DNA from 3 places in the Neorhizobium tunisiense genome. Region 2 is predicted to be linked to each of the others. Evidence: riboswitches for the same ligand, from Rfam matches in the RefSeq annotation. Region 2 holds a riboswitch; each other region holds the start of a gene.
What was found. A riboswitch is a leader RNA that binds a small molecule or an ion and turns the genes downstream of it on or off. The one in region 2 is predicted to bind thiamine pyrophosphate.

Region 1 (4,818 bases), on a different contig from region 2:
AGAGTGGATCAACCTGCATCTCTCCGAGCCCTGCATGCTCGCCTATGCACGCCAGATCTATTACTCGCCGACCGTCAGCAACATCACTGTCCCGGACGACCTCAAGTCGAAGCTCGTGCTCGGCGACGAGCAGGTCAGCAAGCTCGTCGATTTCGATTGGGACGTGATCAACGCCAGCCGCGCCAAGTGGCAGGCGAAATACGATCGGGAGATCGCGGGATGAACCGTTGGATCGGGCCGGCGCTTGCAGCGCCGGTCACCCTTTGGCTGCTTCTGTCCTTTGCGGCGCCGATGTTCGTGGTCCTCGTGCTCTCCCTGCACGAGTATCCCGATCCTTTCGGCCCGCTGTTCCTGGCGCCGTCGATCGCCCAGTTCCGGGATATCGTCTCCGACAGTTTCTATTTCGGCGTCGTTTCCGAAACCATCCTGCTCGGCCTCGGCGTCACCGTCATCACCGCGCTTCTCGGTTATCCGCTCGCCCACTGGCTGGCGCGCATGCCGGTGAAATACCGCGCGGCCGCGTTCGCGGTCATCCTCATTCCGCTGCTCACCAATGTGGTGGTGCGCTCGCTCGGCATCATCCTGCTGCTCGCGCCGGAGGGGCTGATCAATTCGGTCACCGGCCTCGTCGGCATTCCGCCGGCCCGGTTCATGCTGTTCACGCATGGCGCGGTTGCAGTCGCGCTGGCGCAGGTCTTCCTGCCGTTCATGGTGCTGGCGCTTTACGACAACCTGCAGAACACGTCTCCGCGCGTGCACGAGGCGGCTCAGAGCCTTGGGGCGTCTCCGGCGGTCCGGTTCCTCACCGTCGACCTGCCGCTCTCGCTGCCCGGCCTGCGCTCCGGCGCCGTCATCGTTTTCCTGATGGCGACCACGGCCTATGTCTCCGCGTCGCTGCTCGGCGGCAAGAAGGTCTGGACGACCGGCATGCTGGTGCTGCAGGAGGCGATCAAGAACCTCAACGCGCCGCTTGCCGCAGCCCTTGCGATCATCATGACCGTCACCGGTCTCGCCTTCGCGGCGCTTTGCGCGTATTCGCTCAACCGCCTGATGCCGTGGCTGAAGGGCAAGCCCAGCAATCCGTGGAGCATTCCGCGCTGGATCGTGCCTGTCATCAATATCCTCGGCCCGATTGTTTCGAAACTGCTGCTCGCCACCTCGCTGCTGCTCCTGCTGCTGCCGCTGGTGCTCGTCTGCATCCAGAGCTTCAACGACGTGCCGCAGGCGACGGCTTCCGGTTTTCGTGGCTTCACGCTGAAATGGTACGAGGCCGTATTCTTCGCGGGCACCTATGCGGATGCCTTCTGGGTGTCGGTGCGGCTCGCCGTCAGCTCCATGCTGGTGGCGCTGGCGCTCTCGCTGCCGGCAGCCTTCGCGCTTGCCCGCTATCCCTTCAAGGGCCGGTCCGCGCTGCTGACCTTCTGGCTGCTGCCGATGTCGCTGCCGCATGTGGCTATCGGCGTCGGCATGCTGCGGCTCTTGCAGATCTATCTGATCGTGCCGCCGTTCCTCGGCCTCGTGGCGATCCATGTGATCGTCATCCTGCCCTTCGCGATCACGCTGCTGACCACCTCGGTCATGGGCCTCGACCGGGCGCAGGAGGAAGCGGCCGCAAGCCTCGGGGCAAGCCCCGCGCGGCGGTTCTTCCTGGTCATCATGCCGGGACTGGCGCCAGGGCTGTTTGCGGCCGGCATCGTCGGCTTCCTCCTGAGCTTCGGCGAGGTGACCGTCACGAGCTTCCTCACCACCGCCCGACTGACGACCCTGCCGGTGCGCATCTACTCGGAATCGACCTTCAGCCTTGAGCCGACCGCGCATGCGATCTCGGCGGTGCTGATCGTCTTCACCGTCATCGCGCTGGTCCTGGTCGGCAGGGTGGTTCGCCTCGACCGTCTCTACGCACGATAAATGGGAAACGACAGCGGGCCGGTCGTCCGGCCTGCTTGACAGGCATACTGAAAACCGACAGTTATCGTCTCAATTCCGAGGGGGGCATCTTGACGATGCTGAGATGGCGGTGAGCCGGACCCTTGAACCTGATCCGGGTCATGCCGGCGTAGGAACGGAAATAGGCGTCGCCCGACGATTTTTTCTCTTCTCCGCTTCACCTGGATCTCCGTGATTGAGCTGATCTGGAGATCGACCGATGACATCCATTCTTTCCGTATCCCCCCGCGCGTCTGTGGTCGTCACGCGTAGGTCCGGCGCCTAGCATCATGCGCGCGTCTCACGCGGTGATCGGCCTCGTCCTGCTTGTCGCTCTCTGGCAGGCCGGCGTCTGGCTGTTTACTCCACCCCGCTACATCCTGCCGTCTCCGATTGCGGTGGTCTCCGCATTCTCGCGGCAGCCGGGTTTCCTGCTGCAGAATAGCGCCGTGACGCTGACGGAAATCGCGCTCGGCTTGGTGATCGGTGCTGGCCTCGGTGCCGCCACCGCCTTCGGCGTTGCGGCGCTGCCGCGGCTGGGTCGTCTCGTCTGGCCGATGGTGCTAATCCTGCAGGCTTTTCCGGTCTTCGTGCTGGCGCCGATCCTGGTTCTTTGGCTCGGTTTCGGGCTTGCCTCGAAAGTAGCGATGACGACGATCATCATCTTCTTTCCCGTTGCGTCGGCCTTTGCCGATGGTCTTCGCCGCACCGATCAGGAAATCCTCGACGCCGTCTCCCTGGAGGGTGCAAGCCACTGGCAGACGCTGGTCTCGATGCGGGTGCCGCTGGCGATCCCGAGCCTCGTCTCGGGCCTCAGGGTCGCGGCCCCGCTGGCCCCGCTCGGTGCGGTTGTCGGCGAGTGGGTCGGCGCCTCTGGCGGGCTCGGTTTCGTCATGATCCAGGCCAATGCCCGCATGCAGACCGACACGGTGTTTGCGGCGATGGTCATACTCGCCATACTCACCCTAACCTTAAGGCTTCTCATCGACCGGCTGACCGCCGGTCTCGCCCCCTGGGCCAGCGAAGCCGATCCAGCACCCTCATCCGCATCAAGGAGTTCCGTCCGATCATGATCCGTATCCTCACCGCGTCCTTCATCGCGCTCGCCAGTCTGGCCGCGCCCGCTTCCGCGCAGGCGGCCGACAAGCTCAGCGTGCTGCTCGAATGGTTCGTCAATCCGGACCATGCGCCGATGGTGATCGCCCAGCAGCGCGGCCTGTTTGCCGATGCCAATCTGGACGTCGAGCTCATCCCGCCGTCCGACCCTTCCGCGGTACCGCGTCTTGTCTCGGCCGGTCAGGCGGATATCGGCATCCATTACCAGCCTAATCTCTATCTCGACCACGAGGCTGGCCTGCCGCTGGTGCGGTTCGGCACCCTGGTCGAAACTCCGCTGAATACCGTCACGGCTCTGGCGGACGGTCCGATCAAGAGCCTCAAAGACCTCAAGGGCAAGAAGGTGGGCTTTTCCGTCACCGGCTTCGAGGATGCCATGCTGAAGCGCATGCTGGCTTCGGAAGGCCTTTCCAACGACGATGTGGAACTGATCAACGTCAATTTCTCGCTGTCGCCCTCGCTGATCGGCGGAAAGGTGGACGCGACGCTCGGCGGGTTCCGCAATTTCGAACTGACCCAGATGAAGCTGGAAGGCCATGCCGGCCGCGCGTTCTTCCCGGAGGAGCATGGCGTTCCGGCCTATGACGAGCTGATCTTCGTCACCCGTCGTGATTTGGCCGCCGACAACCGGCTGCCGCGTTTCCTGCACGCCGTCGAACAGGCCTCGATCTTCATCACCAATCATCCGCAGGAAGCCTGGCAGCTTTTCATCAAGGCCTATCCGAACCTCGACGACGAGCTGAACCGCACGGCCTTCTTCGATACGCTGCCGCGTTTTGCCAAGCGCCCGGCCGCACTTGACCAGGGCCGTTACCAGCGTTTCGCCGCCTTCATGCAGGAAATGGGGTTGATCAAGGCCGTGCCTCCAATCGCAGACGTCGCGGTCGAAATCAAATAGGCCAAGTCGCTGATATCGTTTGATTTGAACTTCGGGGTTCGCGTAACGTGATTTCCATGCCAGATAGGCTTTCAACGTTACGTACCCCGGAGTTTTCTTGGCCATCGGACTTGCTCATGCGGAACTGATCGCGGTTTTGTCCGCCGTCACCGGCGACGAGCCGCGTGTCATGACGGTTCGCTCCGGAGATGCGCTGCCGTCGGGGCCTTTCGAGCTCGGCCACAGGAGCCTGCAGGCCGGGCTTCGCGAATGGGTGGGGGACCAGACGGGCCATCCGCTCGGTTATCTCGAACAGCTCTACACCTTTGCCGACCGCGACCGGACCCATGAGGATGCCGAGGGGCGGACGATCTCGATCAGCTATCTCGGCCTCGTCCGCGAACAGGCGGCACCCGGCGCCGGAAAACCCGGCTGGCATGGCTGGTACGAATATTTCCCCTGGGAGGATCATCGCGGCGGGACGCCGGAGATCCTCACAGCCATCACCGGCCGTCTGCAGGATTGGGTTGCGGCCGAACCGGCGCGACGCGAGCACCGCCGGCGCCGCGTCGATTTCGCCTTCGGCCTCGACGGTGCCGCCTGGAACGAGGATCTCGGCCTGCAGCGCTACGAGTTGATGTACGAAGCCGGGCTCGTCACCGAAGCGGGCTGCGCGCCGGCCAAAAGTTTCGGCCGTTCGATGTTTGCCGATCACCGCCGCATCCTGGCGACCGGGATCGCGCGGCTGCGCGCCAAGATCAAATACCGCCCGGTCGTCTTCGAATTGATGCCGGAGAGTTTTACGCTGTCTCAATTGCAGCACACCGTCGAGGCGCTTGCCGGCCTTACCCTGCACAAGCCGAATTTCCGCCGGCTGATCGACCAGCAGGAGCTGATCG
Region 2 (4,818 bases):
CCGAGAGGCCGAGGCTTGCGGCAAGCCTGCCGGTCCGCCTGCGATGCAGTTCGACGGCGGGTGACAAAACGCGCATCACGAAGGGAAGCGCCATCAGCATGTTGATGATCGCCACCAGCGCCGGGGCGAAGCGCGCGACATCGCCGAACGGGCGCAGCATCAGGAACCAGCCGGTCCCGAGCACGACCGGCGGCACGAGCAGCACCAGCGAGGACATTCCACCCAAGGACACGGAAAACGCCCTGGCCGTTCCGCCGGGCCGCTTCATGTCGGCTATTGCCTCACGCCCGGCAATCATCGCCAGCGAGATCAGAACGGCCAACAGGCCGGCGGAAAGCGCAATGGTGAAACTGGTCCAGGCAGCGCGCAGGAAGGCGGCGCTGTTGACGAGGCCCCAGAGATTGGCCTGGACGCCTGCGCCAACGATGGATGCGAGCGGCAGGATCAGGAATGTCGTGGCGAGCAGGATAGCGAGCGTATCCCAAAGCCTTGCCGGCAACGTTCGGCCATCGAACCGGCGGGTCGCCCGGCCGGCGGTCACGCCAGCGTCGTCAGGGGCTGGAAGAAACGAGATCGCGATCAGTATGAGCGCCGTAATGCCGATCTGCAGCAGCGACAGCGCTATGGCGCGCGGCGGATCGAAATCGAAACGCAGCGACTGGTAGATCGCTACTTCAAGCGTCGTTGCGGCCGGCCCGCCGCCAAGCACCAGGACGAGCGTGAAACTCGTGGCGCAGAGCATGAAGATCAAGCCCGTTATTCCGGGGATGACCCGGCGCGCCGCCGGCCACTCGATGAAACGGAAGACGGAAAAGGGTTTCATCCCCAGGCCTGACGAAAGCAGCCAATATTCCGCCGGCAACCGTTCCAGTGCCGCCAGCAACAGCCTTGCGGCGAGCGGCAGGTTGAAGAACACATGTGCAATCAAGATGCCGGATAGCCCGTAAATGCTCACCGGTTGCTCAAGGCCCAGTTTCAACAGCAGGCTGTTCATTACTCCTTGCCGGCCCCAGATGCCGATCAGGCCCAGCGCGCCGATCAGCACCGGCAGGCCCATCGGCAATGCCATCAGCCGTATGATCCAGATGCGGCCCGGAAAACCTGGGCGGCGCGCGAGCGCGAGGGCGACGGGGAGTGCGAAAACCACCGACAGGAGTGTCGAGAGAGCCGCCTGCAACAGGGTGAAGCGCAGAATTCGCCAGGTATAAGCGGTGAACAGCCGGCTTTGGGTGCTGCCGGCATCGAAGGACAGAAGTGCGGCGACCGCCATGCCGACGAAGAAGGCGATTCCGGTAAGGCTCAGCAGCCCCCAGCCTATCCCCCTTCTCCGTTCAGCGCGCGTCAGCATCGGATCAGTTCATGCTCATGGCGGTCAGCCATTCGTCGATCCAGGCCTGCCGGTTCCTGGCGACCTCGTCCGAGCCCATCAGGAACGTCTTTGCTGGCTGAACCAGCTTGCCGAAGGCGTCGGGAAGCGGCTCGGACGTCTTGGCAGCTGGCATCATCCAGTTGGTGGTCGGGATGACGTCCTGGAAGGCCGGAGACACCATGAATTTCAGGAACTGTTTCGCCAGATCCTTGTCCTTCGCCCCCTTCAGCATGCCGGCGACTTCGATCTGGATATAGTGACCTTCGGAGAAGGAGGCGGCCTGGTAGCGGTCTGTCTTCTCCTCGATCATGTGATAGGCCGGCGAGGTCGTGTATGAGAACACCATCGGCACTTCGCCCTTGGTGAACAGGCCGTAGGCTTCCGACCAGCCGGGAGTGACGGTCAGCACTCGCCTGCGAAGCTTTATCCAGGCCTCCGGAGCCTTGTCGCCATAGACCGATTTCACCCAGAGCAGCAGGCCGAGGCCCGGTGTCGAGGTGCGCGGGTCCTCGATGGCGATCTTCTGCGCCGGATCGCCCTCGACCAATTCCTTGAGGCTTTTGGGCGGGTTCTTCATCGCCTGCGCATCGTAGACGATGGCGAAATGGCCGTAGTCGTAGGGGATGAACGTGTCGTCGCTGTAATTGCCAGGGACCTTGGCCGCCGAGGCGTCGAGCCCATGCGGCTCGAAGAGGCCGGTCGCTTTCGCCTCGGAGATCAGGTTGGTATCGAGGCCGAGCGCGATATCGGCATCGGTACCCGGGCCTTCGAGTTTCAGGCGGGTGAGAAGCGCCACGCCGTCGGCGACGCCGACGAAATTGAGCTTGCAGGCGCAGGTCTTCTCGAACGCCTCCTTGACCTTGGGTCCTGGTCCCCAGTCGGAAATGAAACTCTCGTAGGTGTAGACGGTCAGCGTCTTTTCCTGCGCTTCGGCGGGCGCGGACAGGGAAAAGACGGCCGCGGCCGCGAATATCGAAAGAATGGTCCCGCGCATGAGCGTCTCCTCGTTTTGGTGACAAAGGGGACCAGGCGCTGATGAAGAGCCGTCTAATCCCTCCGCCGGTGTTAACCGGATCAGGTTCCGCGGGTTGGCCCGAAGGCCTCTCAGCCGCGTGAAAACGCGCGGCACCCCGTTAGAGCGGATCAGATTTAGCGGTGGTGGGAATGGCTGGCAAGAGGCGGCCTCTTGCCGGCTACGGGCGGATCCCGCAGGATCAAGATTTCTCAGCGGTTCTGAGAAAACACTTTCAGTTCACGCGGAACGACCGCCATGCCGCCGAGCCGGTTGGCGACGGCGTAGCCGATCGCCTTCTCGACCACATCGGGCATGACCGGTTTGGTGAGAACGCCGAGCGAGCCTTTGACGCCGTCTTCCACATCTTCCGGATTGCCCGTCATGAAAACTACGGTGATGCCATATTGTTCGGCAAGCTCGCGGCCAATTTCCGGACCGGTCCGGCCGTCGGAGAGATTGACATCCACCAGAGCAATATCGGCATGGGCAGCCAGAGCCAGCGCATGTTTGCGGGCATTGGCAAAACCGGCGACTTTCAGGCCCATGGATTCGATCGTCTCGGCCACATCGAGCGCGATCAGAAACTCGTCTTCGACGATCATAACTCGCTGATTCATCGCCTCAGTGGCCAGCCGACGACGCGTAACATTTGTCAGCATTGGATGTCCCCATTCGGTTGATCGGTTCCCGGCAGGCCGATCCGTCCCCGGGACATTTCGACCACTGTTCGCACCCAGAACGTCTCGGGACATCATATGTTCCGGTCCGCGACAAAACTTTTTTCAGCTAACTACCTGTTAAGCTTAACAAATCGAAAATCAGCCTTCGATTTCCTCACGCAGCATTTCGAGCTCCAGCCATTCTTCCTCCATTTTGCTGATGCTCTGACGCAGCTTTTCCATCTCCGCGGCCAGCTTGTTGAAGGCGGCGGGATCCTTGGTGAAGAGGTTGGGATCGGCCATTTTCTTCTCGCGGACGGCGATCTCGGCCTGGGCTTTCGCCATTTCCTTCGGCAGGTTTTCGAGCGCGAATTTCTGCTTGAAGGAGAGCTTGCCCTTGCTGCGGGGGGCTTCAGCGGTGGGAGCCGCGGCATCGGTTTTTGCCTTGTCCGCCTTTTCCGCGCGACGCCTTTCTTCCTGCGCACCTTTGCGCTGTGCCAGCATATCGGTGTAGCCGCCCGCATATTCGATCCAGCGGCCATCCGGTGCATCGGGATTGGCGGGGGCGATGGTCGAGGTCACGGTGCGGTCGAGGAAGTCTCGGTCGTGGCTGACGAGGATGACGGTGCCGGTGTAACCGGCGACGATTTCCTGCAGCAGGTCCAGCGTCTCGATGTCGAGGTCGTTGGTCGGTTCGTCCAATATCAGGAGGTTCGAGGGTCTTGCCATGATGCGGGCGAGCATCAGCCGGGCGCGCTCGCCGCCGGACAGGTTCTTGATCGGTGTCCTGATCTGCTCCGGCTGGAACAGGAAATCCTTCATGTAGCCTGCGACATGCCGCTGTTCGCCGTTGACCAGCAGCGTTTCGCCGCGTCCGTCCGTCAGATAATGGGACAGCGTGTCCTCGGGGTCCAGGTCCTCGCGCTTCTGGTCGAGCGTGGCGATCTCCAGGTTTGTGCCGAGCTTGACGGTGCCGGTGTCGGGCGCCAGCTGGCCGGTCAGCATTTTCAGAAGCGTCGTCTTGCCGGCGCCGTTCGGTCCGACGAGACCGATGCAGTCGCCGCGATGCACGCGGATCGAGAAAGGCGCGACGATCGGCCGGTCGTAGCTCTTGGTGATGTTTTCGGCCTCGATGACCAGCTTGCCGGATTCGCGGCCTTCACTGACGGTCGCCTGGACCGTACCCTGCGGCCCCTTGTGGCCGCGGTAATTGCCGCGCATCGTCTGCAACTCGCCGAGGCGGCGCATGTTGCGCTTGCGGCGTGCGGTGACGCCGTAACGCAGCCAGTGTTCCTCGCGCTCGATCGCCTTGCCGAGCTTGTGCTGCTCCAGCTCTTCGGCTTCCAGGACCTCATCGCGCCAGGCTTCGAATTCGCCGAAACCGCGGTTGAGGCGCCGCGACGTACCGCGATCGAGCCAGACGGTGGCGTTCGAGACCTTTTCGAGAAAACGCCGGTCATGCGAGATTACCACGAGCGCGCTTCTCGTCTTGCGCAGCTCGTCTTCCAGCCATTCGATGGTCGGCAAGTCCAGATGGTTGGTCGGCTCGTCGAGCATCAGGATGTCGGGTTCGGGCGCCATGACGCGGGCAAGCGCTGCGCGTCGGGATTCGCCGCCGGAGAGCGTGTTCGGGTGTTCCTGGCCGGTGAGGCCCAGATGTTCGAGCAGATAGGTGACGCGATAGGGATCATCGCCCGGGCCGAGGCCCGCTTCGGCATAGGCCTGCACTGTCGAATAATCGGCGAAATCCGGCGCCTGTTCGAGATAGCGGATGG
Region 3 (4,818 bases), on a different contig from region 2:
ATGCCATTCCGGCCGGTCGAAGATCGCAAGTTCGGTGACGCGGATGCCGAACAGGGTTTCGAGATCCTCCAGCGGCACCTTGAAGAAGGTGAACTGGTCGCCTTCGAAATCCTGGGTCAGGGTGAAACCGAGCATGGCTTCCGGCGGCAGGCCCTGTGCCGAAAGCACCTCTATCCACAGATCGACGTAACAATTCGTCTCCGGCCACATGCGCTCGGCCGAATGCAGCGCATGCGTCCTGTAGTTCGCCGGATCGAGCGCCGGAAATACCGCCGTCATTGGATCAGCCCCAGAGCGTGGCGCGGACGGGTTCCGGCCACTCTTTTACGTCCAGACCGTGAGTGTGGAAGAGCGCAAGGGCGATGCGTTCAAGGCCGAAGCCGACACAGGCCGTGTGAGCGACGCTGCCGTCTGCGAGGTTGAGCCCCCATTTCAGGCCGAAACTGTCCTGATGATAGTTGAAGCTCATGCAGGCGGTGGGCTTGGCGACAGAGGTGATCGGGATCAGCAGCTCGAACTTCAGGTTCTGGTCGCGCTGATTGTTGACCAGCATCTTGCCGGCGCGGCCGAAGAACGGGTCGTTGGCGATGTCGATGGTGACGTCGAGGCCGACCGACCTCATCATCTCGACGCCGCGATCCATCCAAAGCTGGCGGAAATCGGTGACGTGTTGTTCGGTACCCATGCAGACATATTCGCGCATGCGGAACAGCTGCTGGCGGGCCGGATCCTTGGAGGGCTCGTGGCGGAAGCAGTAGCTCTGCAGGTCGAAGAGGCTGCCGCCGGCGGGCAGGTTGCCGCGGCGCGCAACGGTCGGATAGAGCGGATAGCAGGCGGCCGGCGTCAGCACGATGTCGGTCGCTTCCTGACCCTTGGTCCAGTCCTCCTCGCCGACCTCCATGCATTTCAGGAGGCTCATATGGTCGAGCTCGTTGCCGCAGAACGAGTGGACCGTGCCGGCGAGCTGCGGAAAGCTCTTCATGTAGCCGCTGGTCTCGAAGAAGGCGCGGTTCATGCCGGGCGGGAAGCGCATCGCCTCGGCACCGTCGGCACCGCCAACCTTGTCGATCAACCGCTCGAAGGCGGCGATGACGTCTTCGAACTGGCCGCTGCGGCCATACAGTCCGTCGACGCCCGTCTCGATCAGCAGGCCTGCATCGAACAGGCGGTCGAGAAAGGAAACTTGCATATCCATGGCTTTACCTCATTCTTTTCAATGGTTTACATCTGAAATGATAGGGGCGTCAGCCGAGCAGGCTGGTGTCCGGTTTCTGAACGAGCAGCATGGTCGACGTATTGCCGAGAATGCGGTCGTTGGAAATCATCAGCTGGGCGGAATGCGCATCGCGCAGATGCCGGCCGAGGCTGTAAGGCGTACCGTTCTTGTAGCCCATGATGCCGCAGATGATCATCGCCTGGTTGATGATGGTCAGGATCGTCTCGGAAGAGGCCAGCTTGACGTTGTTCATGGCGATCGAAAAAGCCATGGACGACAGCTGGTCGTGATCCGCCTTGGCATCCGCGTAGATCTTCAGGCCGGAGAGGATGCCGGCCTTGAGGAGCTGCAGCAGGTTCGAGGCTTCGGCGAGCCTCAGCGCGCCGGGCGGCTGGGTGCCGCCCGCCTTGCGGGCGGCGGCCCGCACGAAGGCCTGGGCGCGCAGTACCGCGTCGGCGGCGATCCCGTACCAGACCGCGCTCCAGAGGAGATGCGAGGTGGCGAGCATCGATTGCGCCGCGATCTCGGCGAACGGCTTTGGAAAGATCTGGACGGACGGCGCTTCGCCTCTGAAGAGAAAACCGTCCGAGCAGGTGCCGCGCATGCCGAGCGTATCCCAGTCGACGGTCTTCTGCAGGGTATACTGGCCTTGTCTGAAGACGGTCATGACCTGGTCGGTCGGAGCGGCGTTCTCGTTGGAGCGCGAGGTGACCATGATCGCATCGGCATGGGCGCCGTAGGAAATCACCGTCGCATCCTTCGTCAGGCGGCAGGCATCGCCCTCGACCTCGATCGCGCAGATCGAGTTGCGCATATTGCCGCCGATGCCGCCCTCGGTCGTCGCGGAGGCGACGAGAAGCTGGCGGCCTGCAAGTTCGCGCATGAAGTCCCTGTGCCATTCACTGTCGCCACCGTGTTCCACCAGGCTCGAAACCTTGATCTGGTGCATGGCGAAAACCATGGCGCTTGCGGCGCAGGCCTGTCCCAGGATGGAGCAGACCTCGGCGATCTCGGTGATCGAGGCACCCTCGCCGCCGAATGCGGCCGGGATCTGTATTCCGATCAGGCGCTCGGCCTTCATGGCATCGACCGCCTCGCGCGGGAAGCGGCCGTCATGGTCGACCTGGTCAGCAAATTCAGCCGCAACGGCTGCCACGCGGTGAGCGCGGGCGCTCAGGCTCATGTCGGCGGCAAAGGCGGGGAGGCTCATCTCAAGCGGCCTCGCGGGCTTTCAGGATCTGCGAAACCGTCTGCTCGATCGCAGCTATGCTGGCGAAGGACTTGCGGTTCAAAAGGCTGTCGGGAAACTCGATGTCGAAGGCCTCTTCGAGGCCCAGCATCAGTTGCACCGATGCAAAGGAGGAGAGGCCGGCCGCATAAAGGTCGGCGCCGTCTTCCAGGTCAGTCACCGCGACCGGAAGGCCGCCTACCCGTGTCAGCAATTCGCGAATGGTCTCGTTCATCTCGACGTCTCCGGATCGTTCGAATTCTGCGTTCATCGCTGGAGACTTTACTACGCAGGAAAGCATAAGATTCCGGTAATAAACGTCGTGAAGTTAGGGCTGCGGGATTCCGTAAAATCCGATCGATCGCCATCGGCATGGCTCGGCTTGACATCAACGGCCCGCGGGTTTCTGATGGCGCCATTCACCAGGGGGGTCCCGCCAAGGGGCTGAGATACTGCTGGTCGGATCGGCTTTGGCCGGCCGAGGCGCAGTGACCCGTTGAACCTGATCCAGTTCATACTGGCGTAGGGACGGTGCGGGCGCTGCGGTAACAAGGACGGGAAACCGTCCTTCGGATTCCGGGGTGTTTTTCCATCATTCCAACACTGGAACTGGGTCTCCAAACGTCAAACCTTGGAGCCTTGAGCCATGAATATCGCAGCCACCAAGCTTACCCCGGTCGTCACCACCGGCCCGCTTCCCGCTTCCACGAAAGTCCTGAAAGCAGGAACGATCCATCCGGACATCCGCGTGCCGATGCGCCAGATCGCATTGCATCCGACCTCCGGCGAACCGCCGGTCACCGTCTACGATTCCTCCGGACCCTATACCGCCGAAGGCACCGCGATCAGCATTGATGCCGGCCTGCCGCGCCTGCGCGAAAGCTGGATTGCCGCCCGCGGCGATGTCGAGGCCTATGAGGGCCGTATCGTCAGGCCGGAGGACAACGGCTTCGTGTCCGGGAGCCACCTGACGCCGGAATTCCCGGTCCGCAACCAGCCCTTCAAGGCGAAGGCGGGCAGGGCCGTCACCCAGCTCGCTTATGCGCGGGCCGGCATCGTCACGCCGGAGATGGAATTCGTCGCCATCCGCGAGAACCTCGGCCGGCAGGCGGCCAGCGAGCCACTCATCCGCGACGGCGAAAGTTTCGGCGCCCATGTGCCGGACTTCGTGACGCCCGAGTTCGTTCGACGCGAAGTCGCCGAAGGCAGGGCGATCATTCCCGCCAATATCAACCACCCGGAATCCGAACCGATGATCATCGGCCGTAACTTCCTGGTGAAGATCAATGCCAATATCGGCAATTCGGCCGTCACCTCGTCGATGGCCGAGGAAGTCGAGAAGATGGTCTGGGCGATCCGCTGGGGTGCCGATACGGTCATGGACCTGTCGACCGGCCGCAACATCCACAATATCCGCGAGTGGATCATCCGCAATTCGCCGGTGCCGATCGGCACCGTGCCGCTCTACCAGGCGCTCGAAAAGGTGAACGGCATTGCCGAGGACCTCACCTGGGAAGTCTATCGCGACACGCTGATCGAGCAGGCCGAGCAGGGCGTCGACTACTTCACCATCCATGCGGGCGTGCGGCTCGCCTATATCCCGCTCACCGTCAACCGCGTCACCGGCATCGTTTCCCGCGGCGGCTCGATCATGGCCAAGTGGTGTCTGCACCATCACAGGGAGAGTTTTCTCTACGAGCATTTTGAGGAAATCTGCGACATCGCCCGGGCCTACGACGTCTCCTTCTCGCTTGGAGATGGCCTGCGCCCGGGTTCGATCGCCGATGCCAACGATGCGGCGCAGTTTGCGGAACTGGAAACCCTCGGTGAGCTGACGAAAATCGCCTGGGCGAAGGATTGCCAGGTGATGATCGAAGGCCCTGGCCATGTGCCAATGCACAAGATCAAGGCCAATATGGACAAGCAGCTCGCCGTCTGCGGCGAGGCGCCGTTTTATACGCTCGGTCCGCTGACTACCGATATCGCGCCGGGTTACGACCACATCACGTCGGGCATCGGGGCTGCGATGATCGGCTGGTTCGGCACCGCCATGCTCTGCTACGTGACGCCAAAGGAACATCTCGGCCTGCCGGACCGCAACGACGTCAAGGTGGGCGTGATCACCTACAAGATCGCTGCACACGCAGCCGATCTCGCCAAGGGCCATCCCGCGGCGCAGGTGCGGGACGATGCGCTGTCGCGCGCCCGGTTCGAGTTTCGCTGGGAGGATCAGTTCAATCTCTCGCTCGATCCGGAAACGGCACGCTCCTTCCACGACGAGACGCTACCCAAGGAGGCGCACAAGGTGGCGCATTTCTGCTCCATGTGCGGTCCGAAATTCTGCTCGATGCGGATTTCCCACGATATTCGCGCC

Region 1: another riboswitch for thiamine pyrophosphate. It lies ahead of ABCW43_RS13830 (ABC transporter permease); the one in region 2 lies ahead of thiB (thiamine ABC transporter substrate binding subunit).
Region 3: another riboswitch for thiamine pyrophosphate. It lies ahead of thiC (phosphomethylpyrimidine synthase ThiC); the one in region 2 lies ahead of thiB (thiamine ABC transporter substrate binding subunit).

Annotation. Positions count from the first base shown of each region.
Region 1 covers NZ_JBDIUU010000002.1:953,866-958,683, forward strand. Annotated here, with positions in the region: gene ABCW43_RS13820 (ABC transporter substrate-binding protein) at 1-223, shown strand, start outside; gene ABCW43_RS13825 (ABC transporter permease subunit) at 220-1,908, shown strand; TPP riboswitch at 1,977-2,080, shown strand; gene ABCW43_RS13830 (ABC transporter permease) at 2,217-2,999, shown strand; gene ABCW43_RS13835 (ABC transporter substrate-binding protein) at 2,996-3,940, shown strand; gene ABCW43_RS13840 (NUDIX hydrolase) at 4,038-4,818, shown strand, end outside.
Region 2 covers NZ_JBDIUU010000003.1:185,040-189,857, forward strand. Annotated here, with positions in the region: gene thiP (thiamine/thiamine pyrophosphate ABC transporter permease ThiP) at 1-1,348, opposite strand, end outside; gene thiB (thiamine ABC transporter substrate binding subunit) at 1,353-2,363, opposite strand; TPP riboswitch at 2,404-2,512, opposite strand; gene ABCW43_RS14990 (response regulator) at 2,594-3,043, opposite strand; gene ABCW43_RS14995 (ABC-F family ATP-binding cassette domain-containing protein) at 3,203-4,818, opposite strand, start outside.
Region 3 covers NZ_JBDIUU010000012.1:186,665-191,482, forward strand. Annotated here, with positions in the region: gene ABCW43_RS27860 (DUF1839 family protein) at 1-279, opposite strand, end outside; gene ABCW43_RS27865 (amino acid--[acyl-carrier-protein] ligase) at 284-1,195, opposite strand; gene ABCW43_RS27870 (acyl-CoA dehydrogenase family protein) at 1,245-2,426, opposite strand; gene ABCW43_RS27875 (acyl carrier protein) at 2,428-2,679, opposite strand; TPP riboswitch at 2,859-2,991, shown strand; gene thiC (phosphomethylpyrimidine synthase ThiC) at 3,091-4,818, shown strand, end outside.